DNA from 2 places in the Streptomyces sp. NPDC006326 genome. Region 1 is predicted to be linked to the other one. Evidence: riboswitches for the same ligand, from Rfam matches in the RefSeq annotation. Region 1 holds a riboswitch; the other holds the start of a gene.
The links. Region 1 has a riboswitch for cobalamin ahead of cobN (cobaltochelatase subunit CobN). Riboswitches for the same ligand answer to the same signal wherever they lie in the genome.
Positions count from the first base shown of each region.

Region 2: linked by a shared signal. The riboswitch ahead of ABZ128_RS25440 (energy-coupling factor ABC transporter permease) and the one ahead of cobN (cobaltochelatase subunit CobN) in region 1 are both predicted to bind cobalamin.

Region 1 covers NZ_JBEXRC010000032.1:51,628-56,032, forward strand. Annotated here, with positions in the region: gene ABZ128_RS23600 (precorrin-8X methylmutase) at 1-493, opposite strand, end outside; gene cobG (precorrin-3B synthase) at 490-1,827, opposite strand; cobalamin riboswitch at 1,988-2,145, shown strand; gene cobN (cobaltochelatase subunit CobN) at 2,178-4,405, shown strand, end outside.
Region 2 covers NZ_JBEXRC010000037.1:14,989-19,393, reverse strand. Annotated here, with positions in the region: gene ABZ128_RS25455 (ATP-binding cassette domain-containing protein) at 1-13, opposite strand, end outside; gene cbiQ (cobalt ECF transporter T component CbiQ) at 10-759, opposite strand; gene ABZ128_RS25445 (energy-coupling factor ABC transporter substrate-binding protein) at 763-1,113, opposite strand; gene ABZ128_RS25440 (energy-coupling factor ABC transporter permease) at 1,110-1,805, opposite strand; cobalamin riboswitch at 1,833-2,084, opposite strand; gene ABZ128_RS25435 (flavodoxin family protein) at 2,185-2,898, shown strand; gene ABZ128_RS25430 (hypothetical protein) at 2,914-3,435, opposite strand; gene ABZ128_RS25425 (SsgA family sporulation/cell division regulator) at 3,541-3,948, opposite strand; gene ABZ128_RS25420 (L-serine ammonia-lyase) at 4,106-4,405, opposite strand, start outside.

The sequences.
Region 1 (4,405 bases):
TGACGGCGGCCGGGCGCGGGGCGCCCTCCTCGATCATCTCCAGCAGCCGGAACAGCGCGGTCGGCGCGTTGCCGACGGCGATCACGGAGCCCTCCAGCAGGCCCCGGTCACGCCAGACTTCGAGGGCGGCGGCGCTGCGCGTGGTGCCCATCTTCGCGGCGAGCGCGGGGACGGCCGGGTCGGAGAGGGTGCAGATCACCTCGTTGTCGGCGGGCAGCCGCTTGCGGGTGACCCCGCTGGCGACCATCTGCACATCGCAGAGGACGGGGGCGCCTGCGTGCAGCGCGGCGCGTGCCCGCAGTACGACGTCCGGGGTGTAGCCGAGGTCCTGGGGCAGGTCGGTCATTCCGCAGGCGTGAATCATGCGCACCGCGACCTGGGCGACGGAGGCGGGCAGCCCGGAGAGGTCCGCCTCGGCGCGGATCGTGGCAAAGGACTGGCGGTAGATCGCCGCGCCGTCCTTCTCGTACTCGAACACTGTGTACTCGCTCATTTCTTCGCTGCGTCGTGGGAGGTGGTGCGGCGTGCGGCCGCGAGGGCCGCGGGAAGTGCGGAGAGGGGGACGCCGTGCTGCGCGGCGCTGCCTTCGGTGGCCACGTCGTACCCCGAGGGGGTGGCGACCACGTCGACCCAGGCGGTCCCGCGGGGGTGTCCGCAGCGCCGTTCGCAGCCGGACCAGTGCACGGGGCGGGCACCGCGGGCCTGCTCCACCACGCTCCGCGCGTCGGCGCGGACGTCGGCGAGGGACTTGGCGCAACCGGGCCTGCCGGTGCAGGCGGTGACGGACTCCCAGGGGCTGCCGGGGCTCACCACCAGTCCGGCGCCCTCCAGCAGGGCCGGGGCGGTGCCGGTCCCGTCCCCGGGCCGTTCGGGCGGGGCGGCGGGCGGGGCGTCGGGCAGGACGATGCTGCGCCAGGGGGTGATCCGCAGGCGGTGCCCGCCCCGGTCCGCGACCTGGACCAGCGCCCGCCACTGAGCGGTGGTCAGGCGGCCGAGCGGCGGCAGGACGCACAGCACGGCCCGGTCGCCGGCGCCGCTCCGCCCGGGGCGGGGAGGGGCGGCGTACGGCCAGGCGGGGTCGGCCGTACGACTCGCCCCAATGCCGGCGGCGGCCAGCCGCAGGACGAACTCCTCGGCCCGCAGGGCGCGTTCGGGGGGCAGTTCGGATACGCGCCAGGCGCGGGTGCCGGCCGCGTCGGCGGTGTCGAGGAAGTGGAGGGCGGCGAGCAGCGCCGCCCGGGGTGCGTCGGCCGAGGACAGTTCCACCGCGTCCGCGGCGCGGCCGAGGCGGAGCAGGGCCCGGCCGCCGGGCCGGGCGAGCACGGTGATGTCGGGGCCCAGTGCGGCGACGTCCCCGCGGCCGTCGTCGAAGGCGAACAGGAACCGCCCGGACAGGGCGGTGGCCCGGGCGCTCGCGCACAGCAGCCGGTCCAGTTCGCCGGCCCACGGCAGTACGTCGGGCCGGCCGGAGCCGTCCAGTCCGGACAGGGGGGTGGCCACGATGTTGCGGACCCGCTCGTGGCCGGGTGCGGGCAGCAGCCCGGCATCGTCCAGCAACGCCGCCAGCTCGGCGCCGCATTGGTCCGCCAGCCCGCGCAGCTGGACGTTGCCGCGGGAGGTCAGCTCCAGGTGCCCGTCGCCGAACCGGTCGGCCGCGAGCGCGAGCCGGGAGGCCTGGCCGGCGGTGAGCAGGCCGGCCGGGATCCGGATGCGGGCCAGGAACCCGTCGTCCGCGGCGTGCAGCCGCAGCGCGCCGGGGCAGGCGTCGCCGCGGTCGCGTATGACGGGTTCGTCCCGCGATGCGGCGGAGGGGGGCTGGGGCGGCATGGCGGCGAGCATACCCACGATTGCCGCACCCCGACCTGTGGCCGTCGCCACCCGCCCCTTCCGCCCCCACCTGCCCGAATCCCGCCCGGGGCGCACACCCGCGCTTCCGGGCGCCCCGGGTGCGCCCCGGTGACCCCTGCTCCCGGCCGGTGGCCCGGACACCTAAGATGACCACCGGCGGGCCACCTGGCCCGTCATCGCCGAGGACGGCGACATGGGAGGAAGCCCGGTGCGAATCCGGCGCGGTCCCGCCACTGTGAACCCTGCGGAGCCATCCGCCGGGTGAGTCAGGAACTCCCGTCGTCCTCACTGCCCGGGGCGCGGAAACCCCGAGGAAGGCCTGCCGCCGCATGATCCTGCTGCTGTCGACGTCCGACACCGATCTGCTCAGCGCCCGCGCCGCCGCCGACGGCCCCGTCCCGTACCGGTTCGCGAACCCCTCCCGCCTTCCCCTCGACGACCTGCCCGGGCTGCTCGACGGCGTCGACCTGGTCGTCGTACGCCTCCTGGGCGGCCTGCGCGCCTGGCAGGACGGCCTCGACCTCCTCCTCGCCCCCGGGCAGACCCGTCCCGTCGTCGTCCTGACCGGCGAACAGGCGCCCGACGCCCAGCTGATGGAGGCCTCCACGGTCCCGATCGGCATCGCGGCCGAGGCGCACGCCTACCTCGCGCACGGCGGCCCGGCCAACCTCGACCAGCTGGCCCGGTTCCTCTCCGACACCGTGCTGCTCACCGGCCACGGCTTCGAGCCGCCCGCCGCCGCGCCCACCTGGGGGCACCTGGAGCGCACGCCCGTACGCCCGTACGGCCCGCGGATCGCGGTCCTCTACTACCGCGCCCACCAGATGAGCGGCAACACCGCCTTCGTGCACGCCCTGTGCGACGCGATCGTGGAGGCCGGCGGCACCCCCGCGCCCCTGTACGTCTCCTCCCTGCGCACCCCGGAACCGGAGCTGCTGGCCGAGCTGGCGTCCGCCGACGCGGTGATCACCACCGTGCTCGCGGCCGGCGGCACCAGGCCCGCGACCGCCTCCGCGGGCGGCGACGACGAGTCCTGGGACGCGGGAGCGCTCGCCGCGCTCGGCGTGCCGATCCTCCAGGCCCTGTGCCTGACCGGTTCGCGCAGCGCCTGGGAGGAGAACGACGAGGGCCTGTCGCCGCTCGACGCCGCGACCCAGGTCGCCGTACCCGAGTTCGACGGCCGGCTCATCACCGTCCCGTTCTCCTTCAAGGAGTTCGACGAGGACGGCCTGCCCGCGTACGTGGCGGACCCGGAGCGGGCCGCCCGCGTCGCGGGGATCGCCGTACGGCACGCCCGCCTGCGGCACATCGAGCGCCGCGACAAGAAGCTCGCGCTCGTGCTGTCGGCGTACCCGACCAAGCACTCCCGCATCGGCAACGCGGTCGGTCTCGACACCCCGGCCAGCGCGGTGGAACTGCTGCGCACCCTCATCGCGGGCGGTTACGACTTCGGTCCCGTCGAGGACATCCCCGGCGTGGTCTCCGGCGACGGCGACGAGCTGATCCGCGCCCTGATCGAGGCCGGCGGCCACGACCAGGACTGGCTGACCGAGGAGCAGCTGGCCCGCAACCCGGTCCGGATCCCGGCCGCCGACTACAAGCGGTGGTACGCCGAACTCCCGGCCGAGCTGCGCGAGAGCGTCGAGGAGCACTGGGGCGAGGCCCCGGGCAACATGTTCGTCGACCGCTCCGCCAACCCCGAGGGCGACATCGTCCTCGCGGCCCTGCGCCGCGGGAACCTGCTCATCCTGATCCAGCCGCCGCGCGGTTTCGGCGAGAACCCGATCGCGATCTACCACGACCCGGACCTGCCGCCCTCGCACCACTACCTGGCCGCGTACCGCTGGATCCAGGCGCGCGCGGAGGACGGCGGTTTCGGCGCCGACGCGATGATCCACCTGGGCAAGCACGGCAACCTGGAGTGGCTGCCGGGCAAGAACGCGGGCCTGTCGGCGGCCTGCGCCCCGGACGCCGCGCTCGGCGACCTGCCCCTGGTCTACCCGTTCCTGGTCAACGACCCGGGTGAGGGCACCCAGGCCAAGCGCCGCGTGCACGCGACCCTGGTCGACCACCTGGTCCCGCCGATGGCGCGCGCGGAGTCGTACGGGGACATCGCCCGCCTCGAACAGCACCTGGACGAGTACGCGCAGATCAGCGCCATGGACCCGGCGAAGCTGCCCGCGATCCGCGCGCAGATCTGGACCCTGATCCAGGCCGCGAAGCTCGACCACGACCTGGGTCTGGAAGAGCGCCCGGACGACGACGGCTTCGACGACTTCCTGCTGCACGTCGACGGCTGGCTGTGCGAGGTCAAGGACGCCCAGATCCGCGACGGCCTGCACGTCCTGGGCGGCGCCCCCACGGGCGGGGCCCGGGTGAACCTGGTCCTCGCGATCCTGCGCGCCCGCCAGATCTGGGGCGGTACGACGGCCCTGCCGGGTCTGCGCGAGGCGCTGGGCCTGGACGAGTCCGCGGCCACCCGTACCTCGGCCGATGCGGTGGAGGAGCAGGCCCGGGCGCTGGTCCAGGCGATGGAGGACGCGGACTGGGCCCCGGA
Region 2 (4,405 bases), on a different contig from region 1:
CCAACGGGTTCACAGGTACAGCCCCTTCAGGGTGAGGGTCAGCGTGATCAGGGCGGCCAGCAGGGCACCGGACGCCGCCAGGAACCGCCAGGACACGGCCGCCTCGGGTACGAGCACCCGCAGCGCGCCGTCGTAGCCCCGCCCGGCCAGGCCCACCTGGAGCCGGGCCGCGCGGTCGAAGGCCCGTACGAACGAGGTCGCGGCGAGCCCGGCCAGCGAGCGCCACACCGCCGCCCGCCCCGCCTGCCCCAGCCGGGCCGCCTGGGCGCGCCGGACCTGGGCCAGGGAGTCGAGCAGCAGGAAGCCGATCCGGTACATGACCAGCGCCACGTCCACGACCGGCGCCGGGACCCCCGCCCGGACCAGCCGGGGCAGGACGTCCGAGACCGGGGTGGTGAAGGCGAACAGCAGCACCCCGAGGGAGGCCGCGGAGGTGCGCAGCAGCAGCTCGGCGGCATGCCGCGGGCCGTCCGGGGCCAGCGCGAGCGGCCCCGCCGGGCCGCCCACCGCCAGCAGCAGGGGCGCCGCCCCCGTGAAGCAGAAGCCCAGCGGAATCCGGAAGGCCCGCCAGAGCTGCCGCCCGGACACCCCCGCCGGACCGAGGAGCACCGCGAGCGTCGCGGCGGCGGTCAGCGGTCCGCCGGGCCAGGGAGGCAGGCACACGGCCGTGACCGTCAGCCCGAGCCCGAGCAGGGCCTTCTCCAGCGGATGGCGGCCGCGCCAGCGGCTGCTGTGGGCCGCCACGTCGATCGGCAGCACCGGCTACGACTCCGCCGGCTCTGCCCCGGCGGCGGCCTGCGCCTGGGCGAGCCCCTGGCGGCGGCCCTTGCGCACCCCGAAGTAGTACGCGAGCACGCCCGCACCCAGCGCGGCCTGCAGGGCGAACAGCGCCGACTCGACCTCGGCGGAGGGAGGCTCGTACAGGGGCGAGAACCACGGCTCGTAGTCCGGCTTGAGCTCGGTGATGGCCGTCTCCGCCTGTGCGTCCGCACCGGCGAAGGGCTCCTCCTTGCCCTCGCCCATGCCCAGGGCGACCGGCAGGACGGCGAGCGCGGCCACCAGGAGCAGCAGCAGGCCGTTGATCTTCGCGTTCCGGCTCGTCTTGCCGCTCATCGGACGGCCGCCTTCCGCTCGGTGGAACCGGTGAGCTTCGCGACACCCAGCCGGACCAGGTCCGACTTGCTGGACTGCATCAGCAGCCGCATCACGAGGACGGTGAGCAGCCCCTCGCTGACGGCCAGCGGGACCTGCGTGACCGCGAAGATCCCGCCGAACTTCAGGAGGGCGCCCGGGAAGCCGCTGCCCGGGTCCGGGAAGGCCAGGGCCAGCTGCACGGAGGTCACGCAGTAGGTGACCAGGTCGGCGAAGAAGGCGCCGAAGAAGACGGTCACCATCAGGGGGACGCCGAAGCGCCGCAGCAGCACGTAGACCCCGTAGCCCGCCCAGGGGCCGGCGACGGCCATGGAGAAGACGTTAGCGCCGAGGGTGGTCAGACCGCCGTGGGCCAGCAGCAGCGCCTGGAAGAGCAGGGTGATCGTGCCGAGCACCGCCATGATCGGCGGCCGGAACAGGATCGCCCCGAGCCCGGTCCCGGTGGGGTGTGAACAACTTCCCGTCACCGACGGGATCTTCAGGGCGGACAGGACGAACGTGAACGCCCCGGACGCGCCGAGCAGCAGCGTGCTCTCCGGGTTCGCCTTCACCTCGCGGGTGAGGGCGCGTACGCCGTGGACGACGAACGGAGCGGACGCGGCGCCCCAGGCGACCGCGTGCAGCGGGGGCAGGAAGCCCTCGGCTATATGCATGAGTGGGAGACCTCTCCAGCACCTCGTGGATGGACAACGCGCCCCGGCCGGTCTCCTGGCTCACGGGTGATGATGCCCGGGCTCCGCCTTCCCGGGCCGAGCGGAGACTCCCGCGCAGCCCAGTGGCTTCCCGCTGGGGGCACCCCCGGTGACAGCTGGGGGAGGAGCCGGACTTCCCGTTCACAGTGGCGAGGGCCGCACCGGTTTTCCACCGGTTTCCCGTACACCAAGGCCCGCTGACCCTAGTCGTCCGGACGGACCGGTAACAACCCGGCCCAAACGCGCCTGCAGGACGAAGGGATTCCACTTCGGGCCCGGGCGTCCCCCGCACGGGTGCGGCCCGGTGGCGGCCCCGGCCCGCCGTGCACAGGCTGGGGGCGTGGCTGCCGACTACGACTACTCCGACCTCAGTGCCGTCTACGTGAACTGCACCCTCAAGCGTTCCCCCGAGACCAGCAACACCGAGGGGCTCATCGACCGCAGCCGGGCCGTCATGGAGGCCGCCGGAGCGCGCACTTCGCTGATCCGCGCCGTCGACCACGACATCGCGACCGGCGTCTGGCCGGACATGACCGAGCACGGCTGGGAGAGCGACCAGTGGCCGGTGCTCTACAGCCAGATCACGGCCGCCGACATCCTCGTGCTGTGCGGCCCCATCTGGCTCGGCGACAACAGCTCCGTCATGAAGCAGGTCGTCGAGCGGCTCTACGCCTGCTCCTCGCTCCTGAACGAGCAGGGGCAGTACGCCTATTACGGGCGGGTCGGCGGTGCCCTGATCACCGGCAACGAGGACGGCGTGAAGCACTGCGCCATGAACGTCCTCTACAGCCTCCAGCACCTCGGCTACGCCATCCCGCCGCAGGCCGACGCCGGCTGGATCGGGGAGGCCGGGCCGGGACCCTCCTATCTCGACCCGGGATCGGGCGGACCCGAGAACGACTTCACCAACAGGAACACGACCTTCATGTCCTGGAACCTGATGCATCTGGCCGCGCTGCTCAAACGCTCGGGCGGGATCCCGGCGCACGGCAACCAGCGTTCCGAGTGGGACGCGGGCTGCCGCTTCGACTTCCCCAACCCCGAGCACCGCTGAGGCCGCCGGTGCCGGTCAGCCGCAGGTGTTGCGGTGGGCGACGTCCAGCACGAACCGCTCGGGCGCGTGCAGGGTGAAGGAGCGGAAGGCCGGCTTGCCGCGGAAGCCGGCCCCGAAGGTGACGTACCCCTCGAAGTCGCCGGTCATCGCGAGCCCCTGCAACTTGGGCAGACGGATCCGGGCGAGCTTCGGCCCGTGGTAGACGCTCTGCCCGGAACGGTCGTGCGCCTGGGCGGGGTGCAGGCGGATCTGGAGGAAGTGCGTGCCGGGCAGTGGTACGGGCTTGCCGGACCCGTCCTGGACGAGCTTCGGCACACGGGTGACCTCGACCTGGGGGACGTGCCCCCGCAGGTCGACGACGATCCGGTCGTACGTGCAGTGCCCGCCCCAGCGGGCGTTGACGACGAGCGGGGTGCGCTGGGCGTCGGCCGTGGCCGTCGCGGTCGCGGTGGAGGCCGGAGCGGCGAGAGCGGTTCCGGCGGTGAGCAGGGCTCCGGTGGCGAGGGCCACCACCCGCCGGCGGTGCGGATGGTTCATGGCGTCCCCCTGGTTCGGGAGAGACGGGGACAGTGTCGTCGGGAAAGACATCCCCGCTCACCCCACCGGTTCCACCCGAAACGGGCAAAATCGGTAAAAAGTCGCTCAGCGGGTCAGGAGGGCGTCGAGTTCGGCGTCGAGGTCGTAGTACCGCTGCTCCCGGCCCCGCGGCACCAGCTCGACCAGCCGCCGGCACAGCATGCGCACGTCCTTGGCCCGGGCGGAGACGACGCAGCCGTGCACACCGTTGCTGAAGGAGAGGAAGACCCGGGGCTCGCTGCCCGCCCACCCCGGCCACACCCGGACGTCCCCGTCGCCGGTGGCGCAGGCCTCCCCGTCGAGCAGCAGGTCCCGTGCGAACACCCAGCGGGCCAGGCGGGTACCGGCCCCGAGGAAGTCGACGCTCAGCTCGTAGGGCCGCTCGGGCCGGTAGACGAATGCGCCGAGGATCGGCAGCGGGGCCGGGGCGGCATCCAACAGGAGGGGGAGGACGCCGTGCTCGGTGCCGGTCATGGGGTGGGCCTCTCTTCGGGCGCGGGTCAGGCGCGGGCGAGGATGGATCCGGGGGTGTACCCGCGACTACCCCCGTCCGGCGAAAGTCCTCACTCCGGGGCCCCCGATTTCCCCGAATCCGCCGTCCGGCCCAACCCCGCCGGGCGCCCGCGCCCCCTCAGCACTCGATGACGTTGACCGCGAGGCCGCCGCGGGCCGTCTCCTTGTACTTGATCTTCATGTCGGCGCCCGTCTCCTTCATGGTCTTGATGACCTTGTCCAGGGAGACCTTGTGGGAGCCGTCGCCGCGCATCGCCATCCGGGCCGCCGTGACCGCCTTGACCGCGGCCATGCCGTTGCGCTCGATGCACGGGATCTGCACCAGGCCGCCGACCGGGTCGCAGGTCAGGCCCAGGTTATGCTCCATGCCGATCTCGGCCGCGTTCTCCACCTGCTCCGGGGAGCCGCCGAGGACCTC